DNA from 4 places in the Kitasatospora sp. NPDC023118 genome. Region 4 is predicted to be linked to each of the others. Evidence: riboswitches for the same ligand, from Rfam matches in the RefSeq annotation. Region 4 holds a riboswitch; each other region holds the start of a gene.
The links. Region 4 has a riboswitch for cobalamin ahead of metE (5-methyltetrahydropteroyltriglutamate--homocysteine S-methyltransferase). Riboswitches for the same ligand answer to the same signal wherever they lie in the genome.

Region 1 (7,550 bases), on a different contig from region 4:
GGCATCGATGCCCCGGCCGGAGGCGGCGGTGCCCCCGCCGAGGGCGTGGCGGCGCGGACCGGTTCCGGCAACCTGGCCAGCACCGGTACCCCGGCGCTGGCCCTGACCACGGGCGCCGGTCTGCTGACCGCCCTCGGCGCCGCGGCCGTCATCCTCGCCCGTCGCCGCAACACGGCCGCTCCGGGGCGTCACCGGTGAGCCGCGGACTCGGTGAGCGGCTCGCCCGGCTGTCCGGGGCGGCGGCGCTGACCTTCGCGCTCGCCTTCGGCGGCGTCGCCGTGGGCGCGGCCCCGGCTGCTGCGGCGCCGTTACCGATGGATCAGTGCACCACGACCTCCGGGGTCGTACTCGCGGTGGACTTCGGGAAGTGGGGCGGCCCGCTGCTGCGCTCCTGCGGGACCACCCCGACCACCGGCTACGCCCTGCTCAACCAGGGCGGCTGGAAGACCACTGGAACCGGGCACGACGGTCCGGCGTTCATCTGCCGGATCGGCTACAGCGGCTTCCAGGGCGGCAAGCAGTACCCGACGCCGGACCAGGAGAAGTGCGTCCTGACACCCCCGGCCACAGCCTACTGGTCGTACTGGCACGCCGATCCGGGCCAGAACACGTGGTCTTACAGCCAGCTCGGCGCGATGCTGTACCAGCCGAAGCCCGGCAGCGTGGACCTGTGGATCTTCGGCGGTACGAACATCGAGGGCACCGCGGGGCGCCCGGCCTTCTCGCCGGACAGCGTCCGGGCGCACAACTCCAGCCCCGGTGGGCAGCCGGCCGACCCCGGCGGCCAGGGCACCACGGGCGGCTCCGGCGGTGCCTCGGGAGGCTCTGGCGGCTCCAGCGGCGGTTCGACGGGTGCCACCGGTACGGCCGGCGGCAGCGGCTCGAACGGCAGCACCGGCAGTACGGGCGGGGCGGGCACGACCGGCGGTACCGGCACGAGCGGTGGCGCCGGGACCGGCCGGGCCCCGGCCCCCGCCAAACCCCCGGCGGGCGGAGCCCGTCCGCCCGCGCCCGGCACACCGCCGGGGGCCGGCACCGCCGGCACCCCCGAGGACGGCATCACCCCGCCGGGCGCGCCCGAGCCCACACCGGTGCCCGCCACACCGGTGCCGGTCGACCCGCCCACCACGCCGCCGACGGATACCCCGACCGATCAGCCGACCCCACAGACGGCGGAGGCCGCGGCCGCGCCGACGGCCACCCCCGCCGTACCGGGAGGAGTGGTGAACGCCGACCCGGTGGCGGACGCACCGCACGACTCCGGCTCGATGATCCCCGCCGTACTCGGAACCATCCTCGTCGTGGTGCTCGGTGTGGCCACCCTGGTCGCCGCGCGCCGCCGCCGGCGACGGGCGGAGTGATCCGGTGACCATGCTCGACAAGCGCGGCACGGCCTCCCCGCAGCGCGTCCCCGGCCTGGGCGCGGGGGGCCGGCGCAGTCCGCGGAACCTGCACCCGCTGGCCTGGTGGACTTGGGCGCTGGCCCTGGCGACGGCGGCCAGCCGCACCACCAACCCGCTGCTGCTCCTGCTCGTCCTCGCCGTGCTCGGCTACGTGGTCACCGCCCGCCGCAGCGAAGCCCCGTGGGCGCGCGGGTTCACCTACTACCTGTGGGTCGCCCTCACCGTGGTGGCGATCCGGGTGCTGTTCCGCTGCGTCTTCGCCACCGGCATCACCCCGCACGACCACCTGCTCTTCTCCCTGCCGCACATCCCCACCCCGGCCTGGTACGCAGGCATTCAGATAGGCGGCCCGGTCTCGCTGGAGGCCACGCTCTCCGCGGCCTTTGACGGGCTGCGGCTGGCGTGCCTGATCTGCTGCATCGGCGCGGCGAACACCCTTGCCAACCCCAAGCGTGCCTTGCGCGTGCTGCCCGGCGCGCTGTACGAGCTCGGCGTCGCCGTCACGGTGTCGCTGAGCGTCGCGCCGCAGCTGGTGCAGAGCGTCCAACGCGTCGCCCGGGCACGGCGGTTGCGCGCCGGGCAGCGCAAGGGCATACGCGCGTTGCGCGGCATCGTCGTGCCGGTCCTGGAGGACGCGCTGGAACGCTCGCTCAGCCTGGCCGCCGCGATGGACTCGCGCGGCTACGGGCGCTCCGGCACCGCCTCCCGGCGTTCTCGCCGGCTCACCGGCGCGCTCATGCTGCTCGGCATGTGCGGCCTGTGCGCCGGGGTGTACGGGTTGCTGGACGGAACGGCCCCCGCCGCGCTCGGCCTGCCCGCCTTCCTCGCGGGTGCCGTTCTCTGCGTGGCGGGCCTCGTCCTCGGCGGGCGGCGGGTGCGGCGCACCACGTACCGGCCGGACCGCTGGCGGGCGGCCGAATGGGCGGTCGCCGGCTGCGGGGTGACCGCCGCCGTCCTACTGTTCGCCACCGTCGGCTACGACGCCACCGACCTCAACCCCTCCCTGTACCCGTTGACCTGGCCGGCGCTGCCGCTCGTCCCGGTGCTCGCCCTGCTGCTGGCGGGCGCCGCCGGGATCGTCTCCCCGCCGCCCGGCCGTACGCCCGAACGGGCCACCGACACCGCCACCGACGCCCGCCGGACCAGCATCAGCGTCAGCACCGACCGCACGACCTCCGAGGTGAGCACGTGATCCGATTCGACCGGGTCAGCGTGGTGTACGACGGCGAGACCACGCCCGTCCTGCGCGACATCGACCTGCACATCCCGGAGGGCGAGCTCTGCCTTGTGGTCGGCCGCACCGGCGTCGGCAAGTCCACCCTGCTCGGCGCCGTCAACGGCCTGGTGCCGCACTTCACCGGCGGCACCCTGCGCGGCCGGGTCACCGTGGACGGCCGCGACACCGCCCACCACCCGCCGCGCGAACTCGCCGACGTGGTCGGCGTGGTGGGCCAGGACCCGCTGGCCGGCTTCACCACCGACACGGCGGAGGAGGAACTGGCCTACGTCATGGAGCAGTTGGCGATCCCGCCGGAGGTCATGCGCAAGCGCGTCGAGGAGACCCTCGACCTGCTCGGCTTGGCCGACCTGCGCCACCGCGCCCTGTACGAGCTCTCCGGCGGCCAGCAGCAGCGCGTCGCCATCGGCTCGGTGCTCACCGCGCACCCCCGCGTCCTGGTCCTGGACGAGCCGACCTCCGCACTCGACCCGACCGCCGCCGAGGAGGTGCTCGCCGCGATCACCCGGCTCGTCCACGACCTCGGCGTCACCGTCCTGCTGGCCGAACACCGCCTGGAACGCGTCGTCCAGTACGCCGACCGGGTCGCCTACCTGCCCGGCGACGGCACCGTCGTGCACGGGCCGCCCGCCGAGGTCTTCCGGACCACCGCGATCGCACCGCCCGTCGTCGACCTCGGCCGCCTGGCCGGATGGGAGCCCCTGCCGCTGTCCGTCCGCGACGCCCGCCGAGCCGCCGCACCGCTGCGGGAACGGCTGGCCGCACGCCCGGCACCGGCGCCGCGTCGCGCACCGGCGGCCGGGGAGACCGTACTGTCCGCCGAGCGGGTCGTGGTGCGCTACGGGCCGGTGGCCGCCGTCCGTGAGGTCGGGCTGGAACTGCGGGCGGGCGAGGTCACCGCGCTGATGGGCCGCAACGGCTCCGGCAAGTCCTCGCTGCTGTGGGCCCTCCAGGGCTCCGGACCCCGCCAGGGCGGCAGCGTGAAGGTCACCGGCGTCGAGGGCGGCCCGGCCAAGGACCCCAAGCGCCTCCCCGCGGCTCAGGCCCGGCAACTGGTCGGGCTCGTCCCGCAGACCCCCACCGACCTCCTGTACCTGGAGACGGTCGCCCAGGAGCTCGCCCAGAGCGACCTGGAGGCCCGCCACGCCGCCGGGCCGACCGCACGGCAGATCCTCGACCGCCTCGCCCCCGGGATCCCCGACGACACCCACCCCCGGGACCTCTCCGAGGGGCAGAAGCTGGCGCTCGTCCTGGCGATCCAACTGGCCGCCGCACCAAGGGTCGTGCTGCTGGACGAACCCACCCGGGGGCTCGACTACCACGCAAAGGAAGCACTCACCGGCATCGTGGACGCCCTCGCCGCCGAAGGCCGTACGGTCGTCGTCTCCACCCACGACGTCGAGTTCGTCGCCTCCGCCGCCGACCGCGTGGTCGTGATGGCCGAGGGCGAGATCGTCGCCGACGGCCCCACCGCCGAGGTCATCGTCGCCTCGCCCACCTTCGCCCCGCAGACCGCCAAAATCCTCGCCCCATTGGACTACCTGACAACCCGGCAGGTGGCCGAGGTCCTCGCGGTGGCGGAGGCCGCCCGGTGACCGCCGTCCGCATCCCCGGCCGGGCCCGCGTCGTCGTCGCCCTGGCCGCCTTCATCGGCCTGGTCGCCTTCACCTGGCCGTTCGTCGTCGCCCCAGGGACGTTCGGCTCTTCCTACGCCCCGCCCCTGATCTTCGGCGCGCTGCTCGTCCTGGTCCTCGCCGTCGTCATCGCCGAGATCTCGGCCGGCGGCATCGACGCCAAGGCCCTCGCCATGCTCGGTGTCCTCTCGGCCGTCAACGCCGGACTCCGACCCCTCGGCGCCGGCACCGCCGGGGTGGAGACCGTCTTCTTCATCCTCGTCCTCGCCGGCCGCGTCTTCGGCCCAGGCTTCGGCTTCACCCTCGGGTGCACCTCGCTCTTCGCCTCCGCTCTGCTCACCGGCGGAGTCGGCCCCTGGATGCCCTACCAGATGTTCGGCTGCGCCTTCGTCGGCATGCTCGCCGGGCTGCTCCCGCCGGCCCGGCGCCGCTGGGAGGTGCCGATGCTGGCCGCCTACGGGGCATTCTCCGGCTACCTGTTCGGCTTCCTGCTCAACCTCTCCTTCTGGCCGTTCTCGACCGACCCGAACAGCTCGATCGCCTACCTCCCCGGCCTGCCCTTCACCGAGCAGTGGCACCGCTACCTGCTCTTCGACCTCGCCACCTCGCTCGGCTGGGACACCGGCCGCGCCGTCACCACCTTCACCGCCGTGCTCGTCGTCGGGCCAGCTGTGCTGACCGTCTTCCGCCGCGCGGCCCGGCGCGCCAACTTCGAGCCCTCGGTCCGTTTCGAGGCTGCGGACGGCTCCGACGCCCCACCCGCTCAGGAACACGCCGCATGGCCGGCCGGAGCGGCGCCCTCCTGATTCCGAAAGGTCCACCACCGTGCCCAAGGCCGACAAACCCAGGACGATGACGATGGACGGCGCGGAGATCGTCGTCCTGACACCGCAACAGCACGCGGGCCTGGAGTCCGCCCGCCGCCAGCTGGGCGGACAACAGGCCCAGGTTTCCCGGATGAAGCTGGACCTCCACCGGAGCCGAGAGTTGCTGAGCGAAGCCGAACGTGTGCTGTCGAGCATCCCCGCCGACCAGGTCGAGCGGGTGGAGAAACAGCTTGGCCCCGGGCGAGGCCTGCCCGAACTGCTCGCTGACATCCGCGAGGCGCTACCGCGTGCCACGGAGCCCTCCGCCCGGTCCTGACGTCGACGCCGTCTCAGTATCCGGACAACTTGAGTGATTCGCTGTTCAGCTCCCACCGTCCTGCCCCTAAGCTGGCCGTGCAGCTGGTTCGCCCTGTCCGCCAGGCAGGCGCGTCGTAAGAGGGAACCCGGTGGGAATCCGGGACTGCCCCGCAGCGGTGAGCGGGAACGACCGCCGTCATACGCACTGGACCCGGGTCGGGTCTGGGAAGCGACGGCCAGTAGGTGTCCGCCCTGGAACCAGGGTGGGTGTGCCCGCGAGTCCGAAGACCTGCCACTGCCCGTGCGCGACCGTTCGCGCGCGGCAATCCGGTGACCTCGAGGGCGGGTCGGCGACCACACCAGGCGGAGCCGCATATGCGTGCGGGCGGCCGCCCGGTTCGTCACCCCTTCGCGCCTTCGTCCCGTCCCGAGGATCAGGAATCAGGCTCGCGAAGGAGAGTCCCTTGACGACGAAGTCCGCAGCCACAACAACCGTGGCCACCGTGTACGGCTACCCCCGCCAGGGCCAGGGCCGGGAGCTCAAGAAGGCGATCGAGGGCTACTGGAAGGGCGCGGTCACCGCCGAGGCGCTGCTGGCCACCGCGGCCGACCTGCGCCGGGAGAACTGGGCGCAGCTCGCCGAGGCCGGGGTCCGGGAGGTGCCGACCGGCGACTTCTCCTTCTACGACCACGTGCTGGACGCCTCGGTGGCCGTCGGCGCGATCCCCGCCCGCCACCGGGCCGCGGTCGAGGCCGACCCGCTGGACGGCTACTTCGCCATGGCTCGCGGCACCCAGGAGTTGGCGCCGCTGGAGATGACCAAGTGGTTCGACACCAACTACCACTACCTGGTGCCGGAGTTGGGCCCCGACACGGCCTTCGCGGCGAACCCCGCCAAGGCGGTCGGCGAGCTCGCGGAGGCCCTCGCGCTCGGCCACACCGCCCGGCCGGTGCTGGTCGGACCGGTCACCTACCTGCTGCTCGCCAAGCCCGCGCCCGGCGTCGCCGAGGACTTCCAGCCGCTCACCCTGCTGGACCGGCTGCTGCCGGTCTACGCGGAGCTGCTCGCGGCCCTGAAGGCGGCCGGCGCCGAGTGGGTCCAGCTGGATGAGCCCGCCCTGGTCCAGGACCGCACCCCGGCCGAGCTGAACGCCGCCGCCCGCGCCTACCGCGACCTGGGCGCCCTCACCGACCGGCCGCAGCTGCTGGTCGCGAGCTACTTCGACCGGCTCGGCGCCGCCCTGCCGGTGCTCGCCAAGGCCCCGGTGGAGGGCCTGGCGCTGGACTTCACCGGACCGGCCGCGGCCAACCTCTCCGACCTCGCCGCCGTCGGCGGCCTGACCGGCAAGCGCCTGGTGGCCGGCGTGATCGACGGCCGCAACATCTGGATCAACGACCTGGAGAAGTCACTGTCGACCCTGGCGACCCTGCTCGGCCTCGCCGACCGGGTCGACGTCGCGCCGTCCTGCTCCCTGCTGCACGTGCCGGTCGACGCCGCCGCCGAGCGCGACATCGACCCGCAGATCGCCCGCTGGCTGGCCTTCGCCCGGCAGAAGGCCACCGAGGCGGCACTACTCGCCCGCGGCCTGCGCGAGGGCACCGGTGCGATCACCGCCGAACTCGCCGCCAACCGGGCCGACCTGGCCTCCCGGGCCGGCTCCCCGATCACCCGCGACCCGGCCGTGCGGGCCCGCGCCGCCGCCGTCACCGCGGACGACGCCCGCCGCGCCCAGCCCTACCCCGTACGGGCCGAGGCCCAGCGCGCCCGGCTCGGCCTGCCGCTGCTGCCGACCACCACCATCGGCTCCTTCCCGCAGACCACCGAACTGCGGGTGGCCCGCGCCGACCTGACGGCCGGCCGGATCGACGCGGCCGGCTACCGGGAGCGGATGGAGGCCGAGGTCCGCGAGGTCGTCGCCTACCAGGAGAAGGCCGGGCTGGACGTCCTGGTGCACGGTGAGCCCGAGCGCAACGACATGGTCCAGTACTTCGCCGAGCAGCTCACCGGCTACCTGGCCACCCGGCACGGCTGGGTCCAGTCCTACGGCACCCGCTACGTCCGCCCGCCGGTCCTCGCCGGGGACATCTCCCGCCCGCACCCGATGACCGTGGACTGGTTCCGCTACGCGCAGGGGCTGACCGGTCGGCCGGT
Region 2 (7,550 bases), on a different contig from region 4:
GACGACGGACCAGAGCTTGCCGCCCTCCAGCTTGAGGACCATGCCGTTCTTGAGATCGTTCGTGGAAGCCACGGGCGCACTTACTCCTGGATATAGCTGTCAAGGAACCAAGGGTTTGCGTCCTGCCGCCGACGGCCTTCGGGGGCCGCCGTCACAGGGCGAGGAGCTCCTTGGTGGTGATGGTGAGCAGCTCGGGCCCGCCCTCTTCGAGGGGGCGCACGACGAGCGTGTCCTCGATCCGGACCCCGCCCTTGCCCGGGAGGTGGACCCCTGGGCCGACGGTGACCGGCACGCGGCTGTCCAGTTTACCCATGTCCGACGGACCGAGGCGCGGCGCCTCCCGGATCTCCAACCCGATGCCGTGGCCCACCGGGTGCGGCGAGGTCTCGCTGTGGCCCGCCGCCTCCAGGACCTGCCGCGCGGCCCGGTCGGGTACGCACTGCTCCACGCCCGGTCCGAGCGCCTCCCGGCCGGCCCGCTGGGCACGGAAGACCAGCCGGTGCAGCTCGACCTGCCAGGGCGCGGGGGCGGCGCCGATCACGAAGGTCCGGGCGGTCGAGACGCGGTAGCCGCGGTACTGGGCACCCATCACCACGGTGAGGAAGTCGCCCTCCTCCACGCGGCGGTCGGTCGGCTGGTGGGCTGGCTGGCCGGAGTGGCTGCCGGTGCCGACCGAGACCGGGAAAGCGGCCCGGTCGGCGCCGTGGTCGATCATCCGGCGCTCCAGCTCCATCGCCAGGTGCCGTTCGGTGCGGCCGACCAGGATCGACTCCAGCAGCTCGCCGAGCGCCTGGTCGGCGATCTCGGCGGCGATCCGCAGGTCGGCGATCTCGTGCTCGTCCTTCACCACCCGCAGCCGCTCCACCACCTGGCCGAGGTCCGCCAGCCGGGCACCCTCCGCCAGGCTCCCCACCGCCCGGTGCCGGGTGACGGTCAGGTCGTGTTCCTCCACCGCCAGGTCCCGCACCCCCAGCCGCGCGGCCGCGGCCGTGGCGGCCAGCGCGGTGTCCGCCCCGGCCGACACCGGCATCTGGGTGACGTCGGCGGCGATCAGGTGCTCCCCCGAGTCGTCCGGCGGCAGGTCGTCCGGCACCGCCAGCAACGCCCGCTCCCTGGTCAGCAGCAAGGTCGCCCCGCAGGGCGCGCAGCCCGTCAGATACCGCACGTTCGCCGCCCGGGTGACCAGCGCCGCATCGGCCCCGGCCGCACTGCAGTGCTCCCTCACCCGCTCCCGCCGCCCCGTGTACGCATCGGCCATGCGTCGAGCCTACGAACCCCCGGCCCGAACCGCCCGCCGAGCACCCCCGGGGGAGGGCGACGGTCGCACGCCGCTGCTCGTTCTCGGCCATCGGGCCCCCGCGCACGCCTGCGGGAATGGGCGGGACGGAGTTCACGTTGAGGCAAGATGAAAACGACTTCCATTTCGGTGTACGGTTTCGACCCAGCCCCCGAACCCGACACCCGAGGCCCAGGAGGACCCCCATGGCCCGCAGCGAACTACGCCCCGTGATCAAGCTCCGCTCCACCGCCGGCACCGGCTACACGTACGTGACCCGCAAGAACCGCCGGAACGACCCGGACCGGATGGTCCTGCGCAAGTACGACCCGGTCGTGGGCCGGCACGTCGACTTCCGCGAAGAGCGCTGAACGAACGCACCGCAACCACCCGGCGGAGCCCAGCCAGGAAGTCCGGAATCCACCCCGGCTACCGCCCGGTCGCCTTCCGTGACAAGGTCGGCGGCCTCGCCTTCCTCACCCCGGCCTTCGGCCGGGGGACCCCCACGACGGTCACCGGTGACCGCACCGTCGAGTGGGAGGACGGCAGCACCTATCCGGTGATCGGCGTCGAGAGCTCCTCGGCGAGCCACCCCTTCTACACCGGCCAGTCCCGGGCGCTCGACACCGCCGGCCGGGTCGAGCAGTTCCGCCGCCGGTACGGCGACCGGCACTGACGACGAACGAAACGGCGCCTCCCCGCCCGGGGGAGGCGCCGTTTCGGCGTACGGAAGCGGCCTCAGCGCGGCGGCGGGACCGACACCACCATGGTCAGCCGCAGCGCCCGCTCCCCCGCATTGCGGTAGACGTGCGCGTACGAGGCGTCGAAGGAGACCGTGCTGCCGGCCGGTACCGGGTGGTCCGTACCGTCGTGCACCAGGGTCAGCTCGCCCTCGTCGACCCGGACGATCTCCACCGTCCCGGCCGGATGCGGATCGGAGGAGTACTCCTCGCCCGGCTCCATCCGCCACTCCCACAGCTCCAGCGGCCCGGGCGCCTCGATCCCGTGCAGCAGGGTGCCGGTCCCGCCGCTCACACCGGTCCAGAGCGGCACGGCCTGGTCGCCGGGGATGATCCGGACGTCCGGGCCCTCCTCGTAGTCGAGCAGCGTGGCGATGGAGACGCCGAGCGCGTCGCCGAGCCGGACCACGGTGGCCACGCTCGGGTTGGTGCGGCCCTGCTCGATCTGGACGATCATGCCGCGGCTCACCCCGGATCGGGCGGCGAGGGCGTCCAGGGTGTGGCCGCGCTCGGCGCGCAGCCGCTTGAGGTTCCGGGCGAGGGCCTGGGAGACGAGGTCGGGGTCCGGCACGCGGGCAGTCCTCCGGTGTCCACAGTACGGAAAGTGCAGAATATTGTTCGGCGAAGTCCAACTTGGTGAACTACGCTGCCTTCTCGGCAACGAGTCCATCCGACTGTACTTCGGAGTGCATTGTGCTGTCCTCGATCTCCTGGCACCTCCAGTGACCGTCCTGCTCGCCCTCTGCGCCAGTCTGCTCACCGGCCTGGGCGACTTCGGCGGCGGCGTCCTCACCCGCAGACTGCCCGCACTCGCCGTCGTGGTCATCTCCCAGGCCGCGGCCACCGTCGTCCTCCTCCTCGCGGTCCTGGCCACCGGCGGCTGGGCGGACGCCTCCCCCGCCCTCTGGTACGCCGTCGCCGCCGGGGTGATCGGCCCGTTCGCGATGCTCGCCTTCTACCGGGCGCTCGCGCTCGGCCCGATGGGCGTGGTGTCCCCGCTGGCCACCGTCGGCGTCGTGGTGCCGGTCGGCGTCGGGCTGGCGCTCGGCGAGCGACCCGGTCTCGGCCAGGTGGCCGGGATCGCGGTGGCCGTGGCGGGCGTGGTGCTGGCCGGCGGCCCCGAGCGCGGCGGGCCGACCGCCGCCCGTACGGCCCTGCTGCTCACCCTGGCCGCCGCGTTCGGCTTCGGCACCAACATGGCCCTGCTCGCCCAGGCCTCGGCCGGAGGAGGGCTGCTGCTCATGCTGTGCGTCCAGCGGCTCGTCAACGTCGCCGTCGGCGGCACCGCGCTGCTGATCGGCCTGCGCGGTACCGACACCTCCGGGCTGCTGCCCGAGCTGCGCGCCCGGCTGCCCCTGCTCACCGCCGTCGGGCTGGCCGACGTCGCCGGCAACGCCACGTACGCGATGGCCTCGCACAGCGGCTCGGCGGCGGTGGCCGCCGTGCTCGCCTCGCTCTACCCCGTCGTCACCGCGCTGCTGGCGCGCGGAGTGCTCAAGGAGCGGCTGCGCCCGGTCCAGGTGGTCGGCGCCGGGCTCGCCGTCGCGGGCACGCTGCTGCTCGCGGCAGCGTGACCGACGGGCTACTCCGCGGGCGTCCAGCGCTTCTCGACCCCGGCCAGCTTCCAGTAGGCGATCGCGATCGCCCACACCACCACGAACAGCCCGGCGATCGCGTACCCGACGTTGTCCAGCGAGATGTCCGCGATGAACCCGGTGACCGGGTCGGTCAGGTCGAGCTTCTCGTGCAGCACCCCGACCAGCTCGATGGTGCCGATGATGAAGGCCACCGCGATCGACAGCCCGGTGATGGTCAGGTTGTAGTACACCTTGCGCACCGGGTTGGAGAACGCCCACTGGTACGCGAAGTTCATGAAGGTCCCGTCCAGGGTGTCGAACAGGCTCATCCCCGCCGCGAACAGCAGCGGCAGGCAGACGATCGCGTACCAGGGCAGCCCGGCCGCCGCACCCGAGCCGGCCATCACCATCAGGGTGACCTCGGTCGCGGTGTCGAAGCCCAGGCCCAGCACCATGCCCACCGGGAACATCTGCCCGGGCCGGGTGATCGAGCGGGTCGCCCGGTTCAGCACCCGGGCCATAAGGCCGCGCGAGTTGAGGTGCTCCTCCAGCTGAGCCTCGTCGTACTTCCCGGCCCGCATCGAGCGGAACACCTTGAGGATGCCGAGCAGCGCCGCCAGGTTGAGCGCGCCGATCAGGTAGAGGAAGGCGCCGGAGGCCGTGGTGCCGACCAGCCCGAGCCACTTGTGGGTGGCCGAGTCGTCGTCCATCAGCGTGTTCGCCAGCTGCGCGCCGCCCGCCACCAGGGCGGCCATGATGACCACCATCGAGGAGTGCCCGAGGGCGAACCAGAAGCCGACCGAGACCGGCCGCTTGCCGTCCGCCATCAGCTTGCGGGTGGTGTTGTCGATCACCGCGATGTGGTCGGCGTCGAAGGCGTGCCGCATGCCGAGGGTGTACGCGGTGATGCCCAGGCCCACCCCGAAGACCTGGGTGCCGACGGCGTAGTTGTGCGGCGCGACCAGGAAGACGAGCGTCCCGAAGGCCACCACGTGCATGGCCAGGATCACCCCCATCAACCCGGCCGTGCGGAGGGTGTCCTCGCGCTTCCATCTGAAGGTGGGCAGGACGGAGGGGGCCGCCTCGACGGGCGCGGCGGTTTCGGGCAGGGTCATCTTCGGATCACGCTCCAGCACCTCGTGGAATGACTTCGTGAGATGCCGTGGCCGGTCTCCTGGCTTACGGGGCTTCCGGACCCGCCTTCCCAAGCGCACGAGGCGCCCAGTGGCACGTGGGTACGGACAACTCTCCCCCGATCACAGTGGCGAGGGCCGCTCCGGACTGGGACCCCTGAGGTTCCGTCACCGGTCTTCCCGAGCACCACGGCGGGGAACACCGTAGGGCTCCGGCACCACCCTCGCAAGGTTGCGCACCTGTGCAGGTGTCCAGGATCACAGGCCACTGCCTGCAAGAATGTCCGCATGCATCTCGTACCGGCCGACCGCGCGGGCCACCGCACCATCGACGGCCACCGGGTCTGCGAGGCCATCGCCGCGATCGGCGACACCGCGCACGTCCGGTCCTGGGCCGAGCGGTTCTCCCTGCTCGCCGACCCCGGACGGCTCGCCCTGCTGCTCGCCCTGCACCGAGCCGGCCCGCTCGCCGTCACCGACCTGGCGGTTGCCACCGGCATGCGCGACCCCGCCGTCTCCCAAGCCCTGCGACTGCTGCGCACGGCGGGCGTGGTCACCGGGGACAAGGACGGACGCGTGGTGCGCTACCGGCTCGCGGACAACAGCATGCGCCCCCTCCTCGACGAGTGCGCCGCCGGAGAGCACCACGAACCCACCGCAGCGGCGGGCTGACCGACACTCGGGCCCGGCCGTCTCTCGCAAGGGGCACCCCGGGAGCGGCCCGGATGAGTACGATCATGAGGTGCCGTCCCACCCCCACGTCTGGCCCGCCGACCGCTGGAACACCCGCCCGGTCAAGGCCCGCGTGCTGGCGGTCGCCCGCACCCTCACCTCGGCGACCCGGGTCCTGGACGTCCTCACCCTGCTGAACCAGGACGGCATCGAACGGTACTTCACCGTCAACCCCGGCTCCGCCTTCGCCGACCGCGGCCTCACCGACTACCTGCGCGGCCTGCCCGGCTACACCGTGCTGGAGTGGGAGGACGCCGTCCGCCGCCGCTTCGACCTGGCCGTCGCCTGCGCCGTCCACGCCTCCATGCACCGGCTGGACGCCCACCTGGTCGTTCTCCCGCACGGCGCCGGCTACAACCGCCTGGTCACCGAGTCCACCGGCGACACGGTCAGCGCCGCGGGCCTGTCCCGCAACGAACTCACCCACCGGGGGCGGGTGTTCGTGGACGTCCTCGGCCTCTCCCACCCCGAGCAGCTGGATCGGCTGCGGGTCTCCTGCCCCGAGGCCCTGGACGTCGCCCGGGTGGTCGGCGACCCGTGCTTCGACCGGATCCTCGGCAGCGAACGCTCCCGGGACGCCTACCGCGCCGCACTCGGCGCCGTCGACGGCCGCCGGCTCGTCGTCGTCAACTCCACCTGGAGCGGGCACTCGTTACTCGGCCGCCGCCCCGACCTGCCCCGCCGCCTGGTCCGCCGGCTGCCCGCCGACGAGTACACGGTGGCCGTCGTGCTGCACCCCAACATCTGGAGCCGGCACGACCCCGAGGCCCTGCTCGACGACGCCCGCCGGATGGGTCTGCGGCTGATCCCGCCGCACCAGGGCTGGCAGGCCGCGCTGGTCGCCGCCGACTGCCTGATCGGCGACCACGGCTCGGTCTCCGTCTACGGCGCCGCCCTGGGCCGCCGCACCCTGCTGGTCGCCACCGGCGCCGCCGAACTCGACCCGCACTCCCCCAGCTACGCCTTCGGCCAGGCCGCGCCCGTCCTCGACCCGGACGGCGACCTCGCCGCCCAGCTCGAACAGGCCCTGGCCCGGGACCCGGCCGACCTCAGCGACATCACGGACCGCTCGCTCGCCCACCGCGGCGAATCCGCCCGGCTGCTGCGCCCGCTGCTCTACTCCTTCCTGGAGCGCCTGGACGAACCCGAGGGCGAACCCGTCCTTCCGCCCTACCCCAAGCCCGTCCCGCGCCCCGGCGGCACCGACCGGCCCACCGCGTACGACGTCGAGGGCAAGAGCGAGGGGACGGAGGTCAGCCTGCGGCGCTACCCCTTCGACCCGAACGACCCCGCCCCGCGCGGCTTCCACGCGCTCACCGACGACCACCCGGGCGACGCCCTGCGCTACACCGCCGAGGTCCTCGCCCGCACCGAGCCGCACGCCGAACACCCCGCCGCCCACTGGCTCGCCGACACCGCCGCCGAACTCCCCGGCCTCGCCGTCGCGGTGGCCGCCCTCGGCCCGGCCCGCCACCTGCTCAGGCTGCACACCGGCCAGCTGCTGGAGGCCCTCGCCGAACGGGACTTCGGCCGCGCCGAGCCCGTCCTCGACCCGCTGCTGCTCGGCTCCGCCGTGGCCTCCTGGCTCGCCGACGGCGGCGACCCGGCCGGCCTCCCCGAACACGGCCTCACCGTCCGCACCGGCGAGCACCGCACCCGGGTGTCCTTCCGGACCGGTCCTTAGGCCCGCAGCTCCCGCAGCCGGGCGCGGCTACGCTCCGCCAGCTCCGGGTCGTGCAGCTCCTCGGCCAGGGCGACCAGCAGGGTGTGGGCCTGGGCCTCCTTGGGGTACTGCTTGCGCTCCCCGGCCCGGCGGGCGCAGTCGCCCGCGGCCGCGACGGCGAGGTCGAGCTGCCCGAGCGCGCGGTGGGCCCGGGCACGGACCAGCGGCAGCTTCATCAGCATGTCGTGGTCCGCGGTGGCCTCGGCCCGCGCGGCGGCCCCGGCCAGCACGGTCAGCGCCTGCTCCGGGCGTCCGTCCGCGATCAGCGCCTGCGCCAGGTTGTAGCTCTGCACGATCTCGCCGTGAGCGTCGCCCCGGTTCTCCGCCAGGGCTCGGGTGAACCGGTCCACCGCCTCGCCCGGGCGGCCG
Region 3 (7,550 bases), on a different contig from region 4:
ACGGCGGTCATCAGGTCGACGGCGTCGTCGGTGTACTGCCAGCCGGTCCGGCAGGTGGGCCAGCGGCCGGCCGAGTAGGAGCGCGGGTTGCCCACGCCCCAGGCGTTCTGGCCGTAGCCGGGGCCGAGGTCGGTCTCCAGGAAGCCGGGCAGCCTGCCGGTGATGTCGGCGGCCTTCTTGTAGTAGTAGCCGACCTGCTTGGTGCCCCGGTAGTCGCCGTACTCGGGGTTGTTGCGCTCGTTGTGCGCCTCGACGTGCTGGCCGATCACCGTGCCGCCGCTCTGCCCGGTGCGGGCCTGGCTCTCCAGGTCGGCGAGGAACTGCTGGACGGCGCGGGCGTTCGGCGAGGCCTGCGGGTCCCGGGCGAGCAGGTCCCGGCCCACGTCCGGCGGCAGGGTGCGTCCGGGGGCGCCGACCGACACCGGTACCCGCGCGGGCTGTTCGCCGTCGGCCCGGTCGTCCCGGCCCAGCAGCGCGAAGGTGCCCGCGACGACCACGATCCCGGCCGCGGCCAGGACGGCCGGCTTGCCGCGCAGGGCACTGGGCAGGGCCACGACCGCTCCTCCGGTTGCTTGCCGGTACCGACCCCCACGGACGCAACCGGAACACACGTACGAATGACTCCCGAGAGCCTGCCACACTCCCCCGGTCCCGGCGAACGGATCCGCCGGCACCAGGGTGTCACGACAGGTCAGCCGGCCGGGGTGGCCGCCGGTGTGCCCTGCGAACCGGGCGTGGCGGAGCCCGCCGCCTTGGCCCGCCGGAGCAGCTGGCCCTTCACGTGCTCGGCGAAGCCGGAGGCCGCCGCGGTCGCGGTGGCATCGGGGGCGTTTCCGCCCTTCGCCGAACCCTCGACGGTGAAGTAGGCGTACCGGCCCAGGCTGCCGTGCGTGCTGGTGCAGCCGGGGTTGGCGCAGAACGCCGGGGCGCCGGCCGCGGGAAGGCCCTTGAGCTGGCCGGCGTAGTTCTTCATCGCGGTCTCGGCCTGGATCTTGTGGTCGAAGACCGCGACACCGACGGTCACCGCGCTGTCGCCGGAGACGTACGTCGCCCGGAGCACCTTCTGGCAGCCCTGGTCGCCGAGGATCTTGCCGAGACCGCCGGTGGTGGAGTTGCCGTCCCAGCAGGGCTGGTCCAGCGAGACCACGGTCCGGTTCCAGGTCGCGCCGCTGACCGTCACCTGCATCGCGGAGAACAGCGCCCCCGCGTCCTGCGGCGCCGGGTCGGTGGCGGCTTCCCAGATCGGCTTCGACGGGTCGTCCGTCTGGCCGCCCGGGGTCGCGCTCGCGCTCGACGGCCCGGGGGTCGGCTTGCCCGAGGCGGACACGGTGGTGACCGGACCGCCGCCGGCCTTCTTGGTGTCGTCCTTCTTGCCGAGGAGCATCACGCCGCCCGCGGCCAGGCCACCCACCAGGACGACGGCGGCCACGATGCCGATGACCCTCATCCGGCGCTTGCGCTTGCCGTCAGCCTCGTTGCGGTCCGCCAGCGCCTCCCAGTTCGGCTCGACGCGCTGCGGCGGCACGGGCTGCTGGGGCGGCTGCTGCTGCCACTGCGGCTGAGGGGCCGCCGGCTGCACCGGCTGGGGCTGGGGCTGCGGCTGTACCGGCTGGGGCTGCGCGACCGGCTGGGGCTGCGGCTGCGGTACCGGCGGGACCGGCTGCGAGAGCGGCTGCGCGGACGGCACCACCGGCCCGTACGAGGCCGGCGGCGGGCCGAAACCGCCGCTCGGCGGCGGCACCGGACCCGGCACCGCCGACTGCTGATTCTGTACGCCCCCCGGCCCGGCGGGAGGCGTTCCCTGCGGCCCGTGCCCAGGTACGCCGGTTCCGTCGCTCATGCGCCCAGATCGTAGGGCATCCCCCCGACCGTCGATCCGTCCGGTGACCATTCCGTGCCGAAACCAGGACGCGGGCGTGCGGATCCGACCCGCCCGAGGCGCGGATCCGGGCGCCGGACGGGCACGAACCGCCACCCGCCCCAGTACCGCCGGTCATCGCGCCAACACACCACGCCGCACTACATGTGGTGCCGCATCAGTGAGACACCACTACATGTATGCTCACTCCTGCTGTCGATGCAGGGGAACCCGGCGGGAATCCGGGACTGCCCCGCAGCGGTGTGCGGGCGGCTCCAGCAGCCGTGTCCGCGAGTCCGAGTACCTGCCGACCGCGTGCCCACGGCCCTCCCGCAGAGGCCGCGCCAGCACCAGCAGTACACCTCCGGGCCTCGCGGGCGGGCCGGGGAGACACCGTCGCGCGACGCCGTTTGCGTTCGCGCCGTGCTCCCCTGCCCAGACCGGTCCGGTGCCACCCGATCACCGCCGCCGATCGCCGCCAGGAGAGAGCGCCTTGACCACCGCTGCCTCAGCCACCCTGCCCGCCCAGGGCTCCGGTACCGCCTTCACCGACCCGACGGTCTCCGACCCCGGCGGAGCGCTGCTGCGGCTTCTCACCGACCGCAGCGCCGACCTCACCGAGGTGGACCCCGGCCATGTCGCCGCCGCCGCGCTGCGCGGCCGCCACGCCGGCTCGGACTTCGCCGAGCTGCGCGGGCTGGCCGTGGACGCCGCCGCGTCGATGATCGCCGAGGACCCCCAGTACTCGAAGCTGGCGGCCCGTCTGCTCGCACTGGAGATCGTCGACGAGGCGAACAGCCAGGGCGCGGTCTCCTTCTCCGCCTCGATCGCCGTCGGCCACACCGAGGGCCTGATCGGCGACACCACCGCGGCCTTCGTCGCCAAGCACGCCGCCGCCCTGGACGCGCTGATCGACACCGCCGGCGACGACCGCTTCGAGTACTTCGGTCTGCGCACCGTGCAGTCCCGCTACCTGCTGCGCCACCCGATCACCCGCAAGGTGATCGAGACCCCGCAGCACTTCCTGCTCCGCGTCGCCTGCGGCCTGGCGGTCGGCGACTCCGAGCAGTCGGTGCGCGAGGTGGCCGAGCTGTACGGCCTGATGAGCCGCCTGGAGTACCTGACCTCCTCGCCGACGCTCTTCAACTCCGGCACCCGGCACCCGCAGATGTCGAGCTGCTACCTGCTCGACTCCCCGTTGGACAACCTGGACTCGATCTACAACCGCTACGCGCAGATCGCCCGGCTGTCCAAGCACGCCGGCGGCATCGGCCTGTCCTACTCGCGCATCCGCTCGCGCGGCAGCCTGATCCGCGGCACCAACGGCAAGTCCAACGGCATCGTCCCGTTCCTGCGCACCCTCGACTCCTCGGTCGCCGCGGTCAACCAGGGCGGCCGGCGCAAGGGCGCGGCCTGCGTCTACCTGGAGACCTGGCACGCCGACATCGAGGAGTTCCTGGAGCTGCGCGACAACACCGGTGAGGAGGCGCGCCGCACCCACAACCTCAACCTGGCGCACTGGATCCCGGACGAGTTCATGCGCCGGGTCAACGCCAACGCCGACTGGTCGCTGTTCTCCCCCGCCGACGTGCCCGAGCTGGTCGACCTGTGGGGGGCTGACTTCGACGAGGCCTACCGCAAGGCCGAGCAGGCCGGCAAGGCCGTCCGCACCATCCCGGCGCAGACCCTGTACGCCCGCATGATGCGCACCCTGGCGCAGACCGGCAACGGCTGGATGACCTTCAAGGACGCCTCCAACCGCGCCGCCAACCAGACCGCGCTGCCGGGCCGCACGGTGCACTCCTCCAACCTGTGCACCGAGATCCTGGAGGTCACGGACGACTCCGAGACCGCCGTCTGCAACCTCGGCTCGGTCAACCTCGGCGCCCACGTCGCTGCCGGGGCTTCCGCCGACGACCTGCTCGGCGCCATGGACTGGGAGCGGCTGGACGCCACCGTCCGTACGGCCGTGACGTTCCTCGACCGCGTGGTGGACATCAACTTCTACCCGACGGTTGAGGCCGGGACCTCCAACTCCCGCTGGCGGCCGGTGGGCCTCGGCGTGATGGGCCTGCAGGACGTCTTCTTCAAGCTGCGGATCGACTTCGACTCGGCCGAGGCCGCGCGGCTGTCCACGCTCATCGCCGAGCGCATCATGCTCACCGCCTACGAGCGCTCCGCCGACCTGGCCGAGCAGCTGGGCCGCCACGAGGCCTACGGCGAGACCCGCGCCGCCCGCGGCGAGCTGCACATCGACCACTTCCCGACGGCCGCCCCGCAGTGGGCCGACCGCTGGACGGCGCTGCGCGCCCGCATCGCCGTCACCGGCCTGCGCAACTCGCTCCTGCTCGCGATCGCCCCGACCGCGACCATCGCGTCCATCGCCGGCGTGTACGAGTGCATCGAGCCGCAGGTGTCCAACCTGTTCAAGCGCGAGACCCTGAGCGGGGAGTTCCTCCAGGTCAACCCGTACCTGGTGCGCGAGCTCAAGGAGCTCGGCGTCTGGGACCAGCAGACCCGCGACGCCCTGCGCGACGCCAACGGCTCGGTGCAGGAGTTCAACTGGCTGCCGGAGGAGGTCCGTTCGCTCTACCGGACGGCCTGGGAGCTGCCGCAGCGCGCGCTGATCGACCTGGCCGCGGCCCGCATGCCGTACCTGGACCAGAGTCAGTCGCTCAATCTGTTCATGGCGGCGCCGACCATCGGCAAGCTCAGCTCGATGTACGCCTACGCGTGGAAGGTCGGTCTCAAGACCACCTACTACCTGCGCTCGCGCCCGGCCACCCGCATCGCCCAGGCCGCCTCCGGTGCCGCCCGCGCCGCCGCGCCCGTGCCGGTGAACACCCCGACCCTCACCCCGGAGCAGGAAGCCGCCATCGCCTGCTCCCTGGAGAACCCCGAGTCCTGCGAGGCCTGCCAGTGAGCACCCCGAACGAAGACCGCAAGATGCTGCTCGACCCCGGCTTCGAGCTGACCCTGCGCCCGATGCGCTACCCGTCGTTCTACGACCGGTACCGCGACGCGATCAAGAACACCTGGACCGTGGAGGAGGTGGACCTGCACTCGGACGTCGCCGACCTGGCGAAGCTGAGCGAGGGCGAGCGCCACCTGATCGGCCGCCTGGTCGCGTTCTTCGCGACGGGCGACTCGATCGTCGCGAACAACGTGGTGCTGAGCCTCTACAAGCACATCAACTCCCCGGAGGCGCGGCTGTACCTGTCGCGTCAGCTGTTCGAGGAGGCCGTCCATGTGCAGTTCTACCTGACGCTGCTGGACACCTACCTGCCCGACCCGGAGGACCGCGCGGCTGCCTTTGCTGCCGTGGAGAACATCCCCTCCATCGCGCAGAAGGCCAAGTTCTGCTTCAAGTACATGAACGCGGTCGACCACATCGAGTCGCTGCAGACGAAGGAGGACCGCCGCGCGTTCCTCCTGAACCTGATCTGCTTCGCGGCTTGTGTGGAGGGCCTGTTCTTCTACGGCGCCTTCGCCTACGTGTACTGGTTCCGGAGCCGGGGTCTGCTGCACGGCCTTGCGACCGGTACCAACTGGGTGTTCCGCGACGAGTCCATGCACATGGACTTCGCGATGTCGGTCGTGGACACCGTTCGCGAGGAGGAGCCCGACCTCTTCGACGACGAGATGGCCAAGCAGGTCACGGAGATGCTGGAGGAGGCCGTCGAGGCCGAGCTCCAGTTCGCCCAGGACCTGTGCGGTGACGGTCTCGCCGGCATGAACACCGACTCCATGCGCCAGTACCTGGAGGCTGTTGCCGACCAGCGCCTGGCCCGCCTCGGCATGCCGATCCGCTACGGGTCGACCAACCCGTTCGGCTTCATGGAGCTCCAGAACGTCCAGGAGCTGACCAACTTCTTCGAGCGCCGGGTCTCGGCGTACCAGGTCGCCGTCGAGGGCTCGGTGTCCTTCGACGACGACTTCTAGGAAGCAGGGTTCAGCGGGGGAGCGCCGCTCGGCGCTCCCCCGCTTCTCCGATGGGCCAGCTCGGCCCGTCCTCATCGCGCAGCCACGCCCACTGCTGCTCCGGCGTGACGGTGATCCCGTAGTCGTACGGCGTCGGGCGGCCGTGAGCCTCCCACTGCGACCAGGCAGTCAGCAGTTCGTCGCCGATGCGCTGCGGGCCGCCTTGGTGCAGCACGGTGCTGCCGTCGCCACGCGCGGACAGCGCCGCCCACGACGCGTTGCCGTCGTGGATCCAGGCGTTGACGCCGTCCTCGTCCCGGCTGGTGATCAGGATGGCGTCCGGAACGGCGACGCGCACCGCGAAACGCAGGTCCCAGTCGTCGGCGAGCGGGGCGAGGTCGCATTCGATGAGCCGCTCGGTGTCAGGGCCGCCGGTGCCACGCACTTTCGTGTAGCCGGTCGGCACCCAGACTGGGCCAGACCGGTCAGCCATGAACTGTCCAAGCCCCTGCACCCAACCGCTCGCGCTGTAGCCGTCGGGGGCCACTGTGAGCGCCACGTGGCCAAGCCGTCCCCAGGGGTAGACGATCCGACCGCCCGGTCTGGCGGCCTTGATCCACGCGTACGGAACGGTCTCGACCGCGTAGGTCGCATGGATCCGGTCGAACGGGCCGCCGGGCGGCACACTGCTGGTGCCGTTGCCCACGAGCGTTTCGGCATCAACCCCGGTGGCGCCGAGCCGTCGGCGGGCGGACACCACGAGGTCTTCATCGATCTCCGTGGAGACGACCAAGCCGGGCCCGGCGCGCCACGCGGCAAGCGCACAGCTCCACCCCTGGCCAGTGCCGATGTCCCACACCGTGTGGCCGGGCTCCAGCCTCAGGCTGTCCAGCATGTCGGCGACCACAGCGGGCGCCGAGAGGCTCGATGACGGAAGCCCGGCGGTGACCTGGGTGACCGCCGCCGCATCCGGGCCGGCGTACACCTCGTCCGCCCACCCGGCCGGATCGGTCGCCCGGTCGAGCGGCACGTAGCGGTGGCCGTCCCAACGCCAGAGCCGATCCGGCGCGAACGCGTCGCGAGGCAGCACGGCCATGGCTTCCCGCAACCACGGCGAATCGGCCGGCCAGGCCGCGCGCTGCTCCATCACCGCGTCCAGCCGCGTGCGGCGGTCAGCCAGGTCGCCGCTCACTTCTTGTGCTTTCCATCGCTCGGCGGCGGGGGCGGGACCTGCCCGTCGGCATTGCCCGGCGGTGGGGTCCCCTGGCCCGGGTCCGGCGGCGGCTTCTCGTGCTCACCCATACTGCGCTCCCTTCGGGTGCAGAACACGTCCGGTTGCCCATCGTTGCCTGGCACCGATGGGCAACGGTAGAAGCGCAGAGACTCACCCGGGGCGTGCAATTCCGAGGTGCGCGCTGGTTCAGATGACGACGCCCCGCACGGCCACAGCCCGTGCGGGGCACCTCTGTTGTTTCAATCGGTCGGAAACTCGCCGGACTTGACCCCCGCGACGAGCGAAGCCCAAGCATCAGCCGGGAAGAGCAGAGTCGGCCCGCCAGGGTCCTTCGAGTCACGGACCGGCACAAGGCCGACCGCACGCTCCCCATCCGCGAGGCCCACCGCGACTTCATCCGCATCTGCATCGGCCCCGCCGGCGGCCAGGGCGTCGCCCGCTGTCTCGACCGGGGCGGCAGCTGGAGCACCACCCTCTACGTCGGCGACATGACCGACTAGACCGCCCACCCCATCACCATCACCACCCACCACCCCT
Region 4 (7,550 bases):
ACCCCGGGCTCACACCGGATCGCTCACTGCTCTCGCTGATGCGCGGTGGTCGAAAGCGATCAGCGGGTCACCGGTGAGCGGACGCTCGACCACCGCGCACCCGCATCAACCCGCAGTAGACCCAGTGGCATGAGGTGATCAGCGACGGCCTCGACGGGACCATGGGTCATCGGCTCCCCGACCGGCGGTCCTCGGGCCGGCGAGTGCGCGCTGTCGAGCAGTGGTGCATGTCCGAAGCCCGTAGGGCAACCGCTGTTCTTGTGCGGGTTTGCCAGCCGATCACCCCTGCCATTCTGTAGCGTGGCGTAATCATGGCGGCACGGAATGTAGCCCCGGGTTCGGGGTGGATGCCGTGCGCCTTCGACGAAGCGGATGGGACTGACGTGACTTCAGAGCAGACGCAGCCGACGAGCCTGTACCCGGAGCTGGACGAGGGAACGCTGGCGCAGTTCCTCGCCGCGCTGACGAGCGGCGACACCGGTCGGATGGCCCCCGCCCGGGCAGCCGAGATCGACGAGGCCCGAGCCCTGGCCCGGGCGACCAGGGTGAGGGTGCCCGGTGCAGAGGGTGTGGAGCTGGACGGGATGCTGTGGAAGCAGCTCCGCAACGCCAAGCAGTGCCCCGGGATCGTGATGCCCTCCCCGTGGACAGGTCTCGGCTGGCTGGTCTACGTGGTACAGGCCACCCGCTTCGCGCTCGCCGGCTACAACGTCCTGGCCTACACCGCCCGCGGCTTCGGCGCCTCCGGCGGCGAGGTCGAGGTCGCCGGTGAACTCGACGTCAAGGACGCCGGCAGGGCCCTTGACTACCTGATCGAACAGGCCGGCTACCCGGTCGAACAGGCCGGCGCCCCGAAGGTCGGCTTCCTCGGCGACTCGTACGGCTCCGGCATCAGCCAGCTGGCCGCCGCCCAGGACGAGCGGATCGACGCGGTCGTCGCGCTCAGCACCTGGGGCGACCTGAGCGAGGCCTTCTACGAGAACACCACCCGGCACGTAGCGGCGGTCCAGACCCTGCTGGGCGCCGCGCAGCAGGCCGGCGCCCGGCTCAGCAAGAGCACGCAGCGGGCCTTCGACGACGTCCTGAGCAACCAGAACATCGAGGCGGCGCTGAAGTGGGCGGCCGAGCGCTCCCCGTACACCTACGTGGAGAGGCTCAACGAACGCCGGGTGCCGGTGTACTTCGCGCACGCCTGGCACGAGACGCTGTTCCCGACCAATCAGACGCTGAAGATGTTCAACGCCCTGACCGGGCCCAAGCGCATCAACCTCTCGATCGGCGACCACTCCGGCCCCGAGATGACCGGCATGGTCGGCCTGCCCAACCGGATCTGGAAGGACGCCCACCGCTGGCTGAACCACCACCTCAAGGGTGCCGAGAACGGCATCGGCGACGAGGGCCAGGTGATCAGCCAGATCATGTGGAACAAGACGCTGGAGTCCCGGCCCACCTGGGACACGGTCACCGGCCGCCCCGAGCGCCTCTACCTCGCCGCCGCACCCGACGGTGAGGACGACGGCGCCCTCACCGCGAAGCCAGGCTCCGCCTTCAGTGCCGGTTTCCAGACCGACGCGGACACCCCCGCCACCGTCGCGGGCGCGATCATCAGCACCGGCTACGCGGAGATGGCCGGCAACCCGAAGACCTACCCGACCGGCGCCATCAGCCGCGCCGACGCGGGGGTGTGGACCAGCACCCCGACGGCGGTCGCGACCCGGCTGCGCGGTGTCCCCCGGCTGCACCTCACCTACACGCCGAGCGCCGGGCAGTCGACGTTCGTCGCCTACCTCTTCGACGTGGCCGCAGACGGCAGCGCGAACATCATCACGCACGCCCCGTTCACCAATCTCGACGCGGAGCCCGGACAGCCGGTGACGGCCGACGTCGAACTGCAGGCCACCGGCTACGACGTCCGGGCCGGTCACCGGTTGATGCTCGTCCTCGACGGCAGGGACCCGTTCTACGGGGACGCCAACCAGCCGCGCGCCACCCTCACGGTGTCCTCGACGGAGGACGACCCGTCCTACCTCGACATCCCGCTGAGCTGACCATCCCGGAGCGGGGATCCGGGCACCACCTTCCGCCGGCACCGAGCGCAAGATACAGCGTCGACATCCCCGCGCTCAGACTCGGCTCCGAGGTGGCCCCCGCCACCTGAACCGCCGACCGGCGCCCTCGCGCACAGGGGCGCCGGTCGACGACGGGGCTGTCCAGCCAACGGCTCTGTCCCGTATCGGCGGTAACGAAGGGTGACGGCTGTCGTTGGCACGCTGTGCGTAAGGTCAACGAACCGGAGTCGACGCGGGGGCTGCGGTCGAAGCGCGAGTGCGGGCCGTGGCACGGGACCCAACGGAAAGACGAAGTTCGGGCAGGTGGTGCCGGCCGGTCGGAGGAGGACCGGCCGGCACTGGCTTACTCGCTGCCGGACGGGCTCGGCCGGTTGTGGTGGGTCCGGCGTTGGTCGCGGGCGAGCCGTTCGCGGCGTCGGTCGGCGGGGGAGAGCGGGTGGAGCGCGGGAACGCGGTGGGGCTGCCCGTTGGGGCCGATGGCGACGAAGACCAGGTGAGCGGTGGCGACCCGGCTGACCGGGCCGGTGGTGTTCCACCGTTCGGCGGTGACGACCACTGCGACGTCCATCGAGGTGCGTCCGGCGCGGATGACCTGGGCTCGGACGGTGAGCAGGTCGCCGGCCTGGACCGGGGCGAGGAAGGTCATCTCCTCTACCGAGACGGTGACCGCCGGTATGCCGGCGTGCCGGCCTGCTGCCGCGGCTGCCGCGTCGTCGATGAGCTTCATCACGACGCCGCCGTGGACGGTGCCGTAGAGGTTGGTGTCGTGCTCGCTCATGATGTGGGCCAGCGTCACCGCGGAGTCGGCGGGTGTCCGAGCGGAGTTCTCCGGCGCGGCCGGGGCCGGGGCGGTCACCGGTCGCCGTCCGGGGTGGCGAGGGTGGCGCGGACCGCGCGGGCAGCGTCGGTGAGGTGTTCCAGGGCTGGCCGGACCTCGTCCCAGCGGCGGGTCTTGAGCCCGCAGTCGGGGTTGATCCAGAGCCGTTCGGCGGGGGTACGAGCCAGAGCGACGAGGAGCAGCTCGGTGATCTCGGCGGTGGCGGGGACGCGGGGTGCGTGGATGTCGTACACGCCCGGGCCGACCTGGCGCGGGTAGCTGGCGCCGGCGAGTTCGGCAGTGACGGCCATCCGGGAGCGGGCGGCTTCCAGGGAGATGACGTCGGCGTCGAGGTCGTCGATGGCGCTGAGGATGTCGCCGAACTCGGCGTAGCACATGTGGGTGTGGATCTGGGTGTCGGCGCGGACGGCGCTGGTGGTGAGGCGGAAGGCGTCGGTGGCCCAGGCGAGGTAGTCGGCGTGGGCGGCGCGGCGCAGGGGGAGGGTCTCGCGCAGGGCGGGTTCGTCGACCTGGATGACGGCTGCGCCGGCGGCTTCGAGGTCGGTGACCTCGTCGCGCAGGGCGAGGGCGACCTGGCGGGCGGTGTCGGCCAGGGGCTGGTCGTCGCGGACGAAGGACCAGGCGAGCATGGTGACCGGGCCGGTGAGCATGCCCTTGACCGGACGATCCGTCAGCGCGGCGGCGGTGCGGTACCGGTCGACGGTCATCGGGTGCGGGCGGGAGACGTCGCCGGCCAGGATCGGCGGCCGGACGTACCGGGTGCCGTAGGACTGCACCCAGCCGTGGCGGGTGGCGAGGTAGCCGGTGAGCTGTTCGGCGAAGTACTGGACCATGTCGTTGCGTTCCGGCTCGCCGTGGACGAGGACGTCCAGGCCCGCCTTCTCCTGGAAGGCGATGACCTCGCGGATCTCGGCCTCGATGCGCTGCTCGTAGGTGGCGGCGTCGATGCGGCCGGTGCGCAGCTGGGCGCGGGCGGCGCGCAGCGCGTCGGTCTGCGGGAAGGAGCCGATGGTGGTGGTCGGCAGGAGCGGCAGGGCGAGCCGGGCCTGCTGGGCGGCGGCACGCTCGGGGTAGGGAGCGGCGCGGTGGCTGTCGGCGGGGGTGGTGGCGGCGCAGCGGGCGCGGACGGCGGGGTCGTGGGTGAGCGCGGAGCGGGTGCGGGAGCTGCGGGCGGCGCGGTTCGCGGCGAACTGCGGGGCGACGGCGTCGCGGCCCTCGCCCAGGGCGCGGGCGAGGGTGACGGTCTCGTCCAGTTTCTGGCGGGCGAAGGCGAGCCAGCGCAGGACCTGCGGGTCGAGGTCGCGTTCGGCGGTGGCGTCGAGGGGTACGTGCAGCAGGGAGCAGGAGGGGGCGACGTCGACGTGGTCGGCGAGGCCGAGCAGGGTGGCGAGGGTGGCGAGGGCCTTTTCGAGGTCGGCGGCCCAGATGTTGCGGCCGTCGACGACGCCGGCGACCAGGCGCTTGCCGGGTAGTCCTCCGATGGCCGCGAGGGCGGGGAGGTTGGCGGCGGCAGGGCCGGTGAAGTCCAGCGCCAGGCCTTCGACGGGTGATGTGGCGAGGACGGGCAGGGCGTCGCCGAGGGCGTCGAAGTAGGAGCCGACGAGCAGCTTGGGCCGGTGCGTGACGGCGGCCAGGTCGCGGTAGGCGCGGGCGGTGGCGTTCAGGACGGCGGGCGGCTGGTCGCGGACCAGCGCGGGCTCGTCGAGCTGTACCCAGTCGGCGCCGACGGCGCGCAGGCTCGCGAGGATCTCCGCGTAGACGGGGAGGAGCCGGTCGAGCAGGGTGAGGGGCTGGAAGCCCGCCGGGGTGTCGGGGGCCGGCTTGGCGAGGAGCAGGAAGCTGATCGGGCCGAGCAGGACCGGGCGGGTGGTGAGGCCGAGGAGTTCGGCCTCGGCGAACTCGGTGAGCGGCTTGCCGGGGTCGGCGCGGAAGACGGTGTCGGGGCCGAGTTCGGGGACGAGGTAGTGGTAGTTGGTGTCGAACCACTTGGTCATCTCCAGCGGTTCGGCGCCCTCCGTGCCGCGTGCCATGGCGAAGTACACGGCGAGGGTGTGCTCCGGGGTACCGGGCTGCAGGTCCGTGGCGGCCTTCACGTGGCGGGGCGGGACGGCGCCGACCATCCAGGCGGCGTCCAGGACGTGGTCGTAGAGCGAGAAGTGGTTGCTCGGGATCTCGCCCAACCCGGCCTCGGCGAGTTGCCGGAAGACGGCGCGGCGCAGCTCGGCGGCGGTGGTCAGGAGGTCGGCGGCGGAGCTGCGACCGGCCCAGAACGACTCGACGGCCCGCTTCAGTTCGCGGTTCGGCCCCTGCCTGGGGTAGCCGTGGACGGTCGCCGCCGAACGGTGCGGGGTGGTGGGGTACACGGTGGTGCGGGTCACGGAACTCTCCTTCGCGAGTTCGCATGGACCCCGCCGGGCGGGGTGCGCGAAGGAGCGGGCCGGGGACGGTGACGTCCGCCCTGCCCGTGCCGCCGCCGACCCGCCCACGAGGTCCCGGTGAGACCGTGCGCCGCCGCGGCGCACGGGCAGTGGCAGGTCTTCGGACTCGTGGGCACGCCGGGCCTTTCGGCCGTACCGGCTCCTACCGGCCGTCGCTTCCCAGGGGCCCGCCGGGGCTCCCAGTGCTGTTGACGGCTTTCGTTCCCACTCACCGCTGCGGGGCAGTTCCGGACTCGCACCGGATTCCCTCTTGCGACGCATCCCGCCTGGCGGACGGGGCGAACCAGCTGCACCGCCCACCCTAGCCGCACCCGCTGCCTCGGGTCGACGGGGTTCAGCCGTCGGCGTGCCGGTGGAACCCCCGGCCGCTCTTGCGGCCGAGCAGTCCGGCCTCGACCATGCGGGAGAGCAGCGGCGGCGGGGCGTACAGCGGCTCCTTGTACTCCTCATACAGGGACTGCGCGATGGCCTCGACGGTGTCCAGGCCGATGAGGTCGGCGAGTTGGAGCGGGCCCATGGGGTGGGCGCAGCCGTGGACCATGCCGGCGTCGATGTCCTCCGGGGTGGCGTGGCCGGCCTCGGCCATCCGGATCGCGGACAGCAGGTACGGCACGAGCAGGGAGTTGACGACGAAGCCGGCCCGGTCGCGGGAGCGGATGACGTGCTTGCCGAGGGGGTCCCGGGCGAAGGCCTCCACCCGCTCCAGCACGGCCCGGTCGGTGTGCAGCGAGGAGACCAGCTCCACCAGCGGCATCACGGGGGCGGGGTTGAAGAAGTGCAGGCCGAGGACGTGCGAGGCACGGGTGGTGGCGATGCCCAGGCGGGTGACGGGGATGGCGGAGGTGTTGGTGGCCAGGACGGCGTCCTCGTCGGCGAGGACCTTGTCCAGGGTCGTGAGCACGTCGGTCTTCACCGCCTCGTCCTCGACGACGGCCTCGATCACGAGCTGGCGGTCGGCGAGCGCCTCCAGGTCGTCGGCGAACAGCAGGTGCGCCCAGGTGTCCTCACGGTCGGTCGGGTCGATGCGGCCGCGGTCGACGGCGCGGTGCAGGGAACGGTCGATGCGGCTGCGGGCGGCCCGCAGCGCGGCTGGGTCCTTCTCGCAGACGATGGTGTCCAGGCCGGCGCGGGCGAAGACCTCGGCGATGCCCGAGCCCATCTGCCCGGCACCGACGACGGCGACCCGTCGGATCTCGTTCATGGCTGCCTCCGTACAGGGCGGGCGGCTCAGGCCGCGGCGCGGACTCGGACGAGGTGGCGGGCGTAGGCCTCGGTGGTGAGGAAGGCGGGGAGGTCCTTTCCGAGGGAGGTCTCCTCGAGGATCCGCACGGCGTTGTCGACCAGTGCGGGGTCGGATCCCTCGGTGAGCAGGGTGGCCCGCTCCCGGTCGATCAGCCGCCGCACGAGGTCGGGGGTGGCGAGGGAGCCGCCGGTGAGGCGGGTGCAGTGGTGCTGCCACTGCCAGATCTGGCAGCGGGCGATCTCGGCGGTGGCGACGTCCTCCATCAGCCCGAAGACGGCGACGGCTCCGGAGCCGCCGAGCCAGGCGGTGAGGTAGCGCAGGGCGACCGCGACGTTGGAGCGCAGGCCCTCCTCGGTGGGCAGGCCGGCGGTGAGCCGTTGGACGCCGAGCAGGTCGGCTGCGGTGACCTCGACGTCCTCACGGGTGCGGTCGAGCTGGTGGGGGCGCTCGCCGAGGACGGCGTCGAAGGCGGTGCGGCAGGTGTCGACGAGGCCGGGGTGGGCGACCCAGGAGCCGTCGAAGCCGTCGCCGGCCTCGCGTTCCTTGTCGGCGCGGACCTTGGTGAGGGCTGCCTCGTTGGCGGCGGGGTCGCGCCGCGGGATGGCGGCGGCCATGCCGCCGATGGCGTGGGCGCCGCGCCGGTGGCAGGTGCGCACGAGCAGGTCGGTGTAGGCGCGCAGGAAGGGCTGGGTCATGGTGAGCGTGGCCCGGTCGGGAAGGACGTAGCGCGGGCCGTGGTGGGCGAAGTTCTTGATCAGGCTGAACAGATAGTCCCAGCGGCCGGCGTTGAGGCCGGCGGCGTGCTCGCGCAGTTCGTAGAGGATCTCGTCCATCTCGAAGGCGGCGGTGATGGTCTCGATCAGGACGGTGGCGCGGATCGTGCCGTGCGGGATGCCCAACTCGGCCTGTGCATAGGTGAAGACGTCGTTCCAGAGCCGGGCTTCGAGGTGGTTCTCCAGCTT

Region 1: it holds a riboswitch for cobalamin, as region 4 does, so the genes downstream of both, metE (5-methyltetrahydropteroyltriglutamate--homocysteine S-methyltransferase) here and metE (5-methyltetrahydropteroyltriglutamate--homocysteine S-methyltransferase) in region 4, are expected to answer to the same signal.
Region 2: it holds a riboswitch for cobalamin, as region 4 does, so the genes downstream of both, nicT (Nickel transporter NicT) here and metE (5-methyltetrahydropteroyltriglutamate--homocysteine S-methyltransferase) in region 4, are expected to answer to the same signal.
Region 3: it holds a riboswitch for cobalamin, as region 4 does, so the genes downstream of both, ACZ3UD_RS07870 (ribonucleoside-diphosphate reductase subunit alpha) here and metE (5-methyltetrahydropteroyltriglutamate--homocysteine S-methyltransferase) in region 4, are expected to answer to the same signal.

The regions. Positions count from the first base shown of each region.
Region 1 is NZ_JBVHHW010000014.1:122,448-129,997, reverse strand. It holds gene ACZ3UD_RS20065 (prenyltransferase/squalene oxidase repeat-containing protein) at 1-198, shown strand, start outside; gene ACZ3UD_RS20060 (hypothetical protein) at 195-1,361, shown strand; gene ACZ3UD_RS20055 (CbiQ family ECF transporter T component) at 1,372-2,595, shown strand; gene ACZ3UD_RS20050 (ABC transporter ATP-binding protein) at 2,592-4,235, shown strand; gene ACZ3UD_RS20045 (ECF transporter S component) at 4,232-5,080, shown strand; gene ACZ3UD_RS20040 (hypothetical protein) at 5,100-5,417, shown strand; cobalamin riboswitch at 5,484-5,709, shown strand; gene metE (5-methyltetrahydropteroyltriglutamate--homocysteine S-methyltransferase) at 5,863-7,550, shown strand, end outside.
Region 2 is NZ_JBVHHW010000013.1:29,526-37,075, reverse strand. It holds gene efp (elongation factor P) at 1-72, opposite strand, end outside; gene ACZ3UD_RS18425 (M24 family metallopeptidase) at 152-1,258, opposite strand; gene rpmG (50S ribosomal protein L33) at 1,483-1,647, shown strand; gene ACZ3UD_RS18415 (type B 50S ribosomal protein L31) at 1,644-1,952, shown strand; gene ACZ3UD_RS18410 (helix-turn-helix domain-containing protein) at 2,015-2,587, opposite strand; gene ACZ3UD_RS18405 (EamA family transporter) at 2,739-3,590, shown strand; gene nicT (Nickel transporter NicT) at 3,599-4,708, opposite strand; cobalamin riboswitch at 4,741-4,933, opposite strand; gene ACZ3UD_RS18395 (ArsR/SmtB family transcription factor) at 5,015-5,398, shown strand; gene ACZ3UD_RS18390 (hypothetical protein) at 5,469-7,142, shown strand; gene ACZ3UD_RS18385 (AAA family ATPase) at 7,139-7,550, opposite strand, start outside.
Region 3 is NZ_JBVHHW010000004.1:355,115-362,664, forward strand. It holds gene ACZ3UD_RS07860 (glycoside hydrolase family 26 protein) at 1-554, opposite strand, end outside; gene ACZ3UD_RS07865 (hypothetical protein) at 692-1,840, opposite strand; cobalamin riboswitch at 2,059-2,184, shown strand; gene ACZ3UD_RS07870 (ribonucleoside-diphosphate reductase subunit alpha) at 2,376-4,781, shown strand; gene ACZ3UD_RS07875 (ribonucleotide-diphosphate reductase subunit beta) at 4,805-5,800, shown strand; gene ACZ3UD_RS07880 (protein-L-isoaspartate O-methyltransferase family protein) at 5,811-6,971, opposite strand; gene ACZ3UD_RS07885 (DUF397 domain-containing protein) at 7,253-7,399, opposite strand.
Region 4 is NZ_JBVHHW010000027.1:80,660-88,209, reverse strand. It holds gene ACZ3UD_RS29350 (CocE/NonD family hydrolase) at 384-2,048, shown strand; gene ACZ3UD_RS29345 (acyl-CoA thioesterase) at 2,413-2,925, opposite strand; gene metE (5-methyltetrahydropteroyltriglutamate--homocysteine S-methyltransferase) at 2,922-5,285, opposite strand; cobalamin riboswitch at 5,436-5,631, opposite strand; gene ACZ3UD_RS29335 (3-hydroxybutyryl-CoA dehydrogenase) at 5,680-6,546, opposite strand; gene aceB (malate synthase A) at 6,573-7,550, opposite strand, start outside.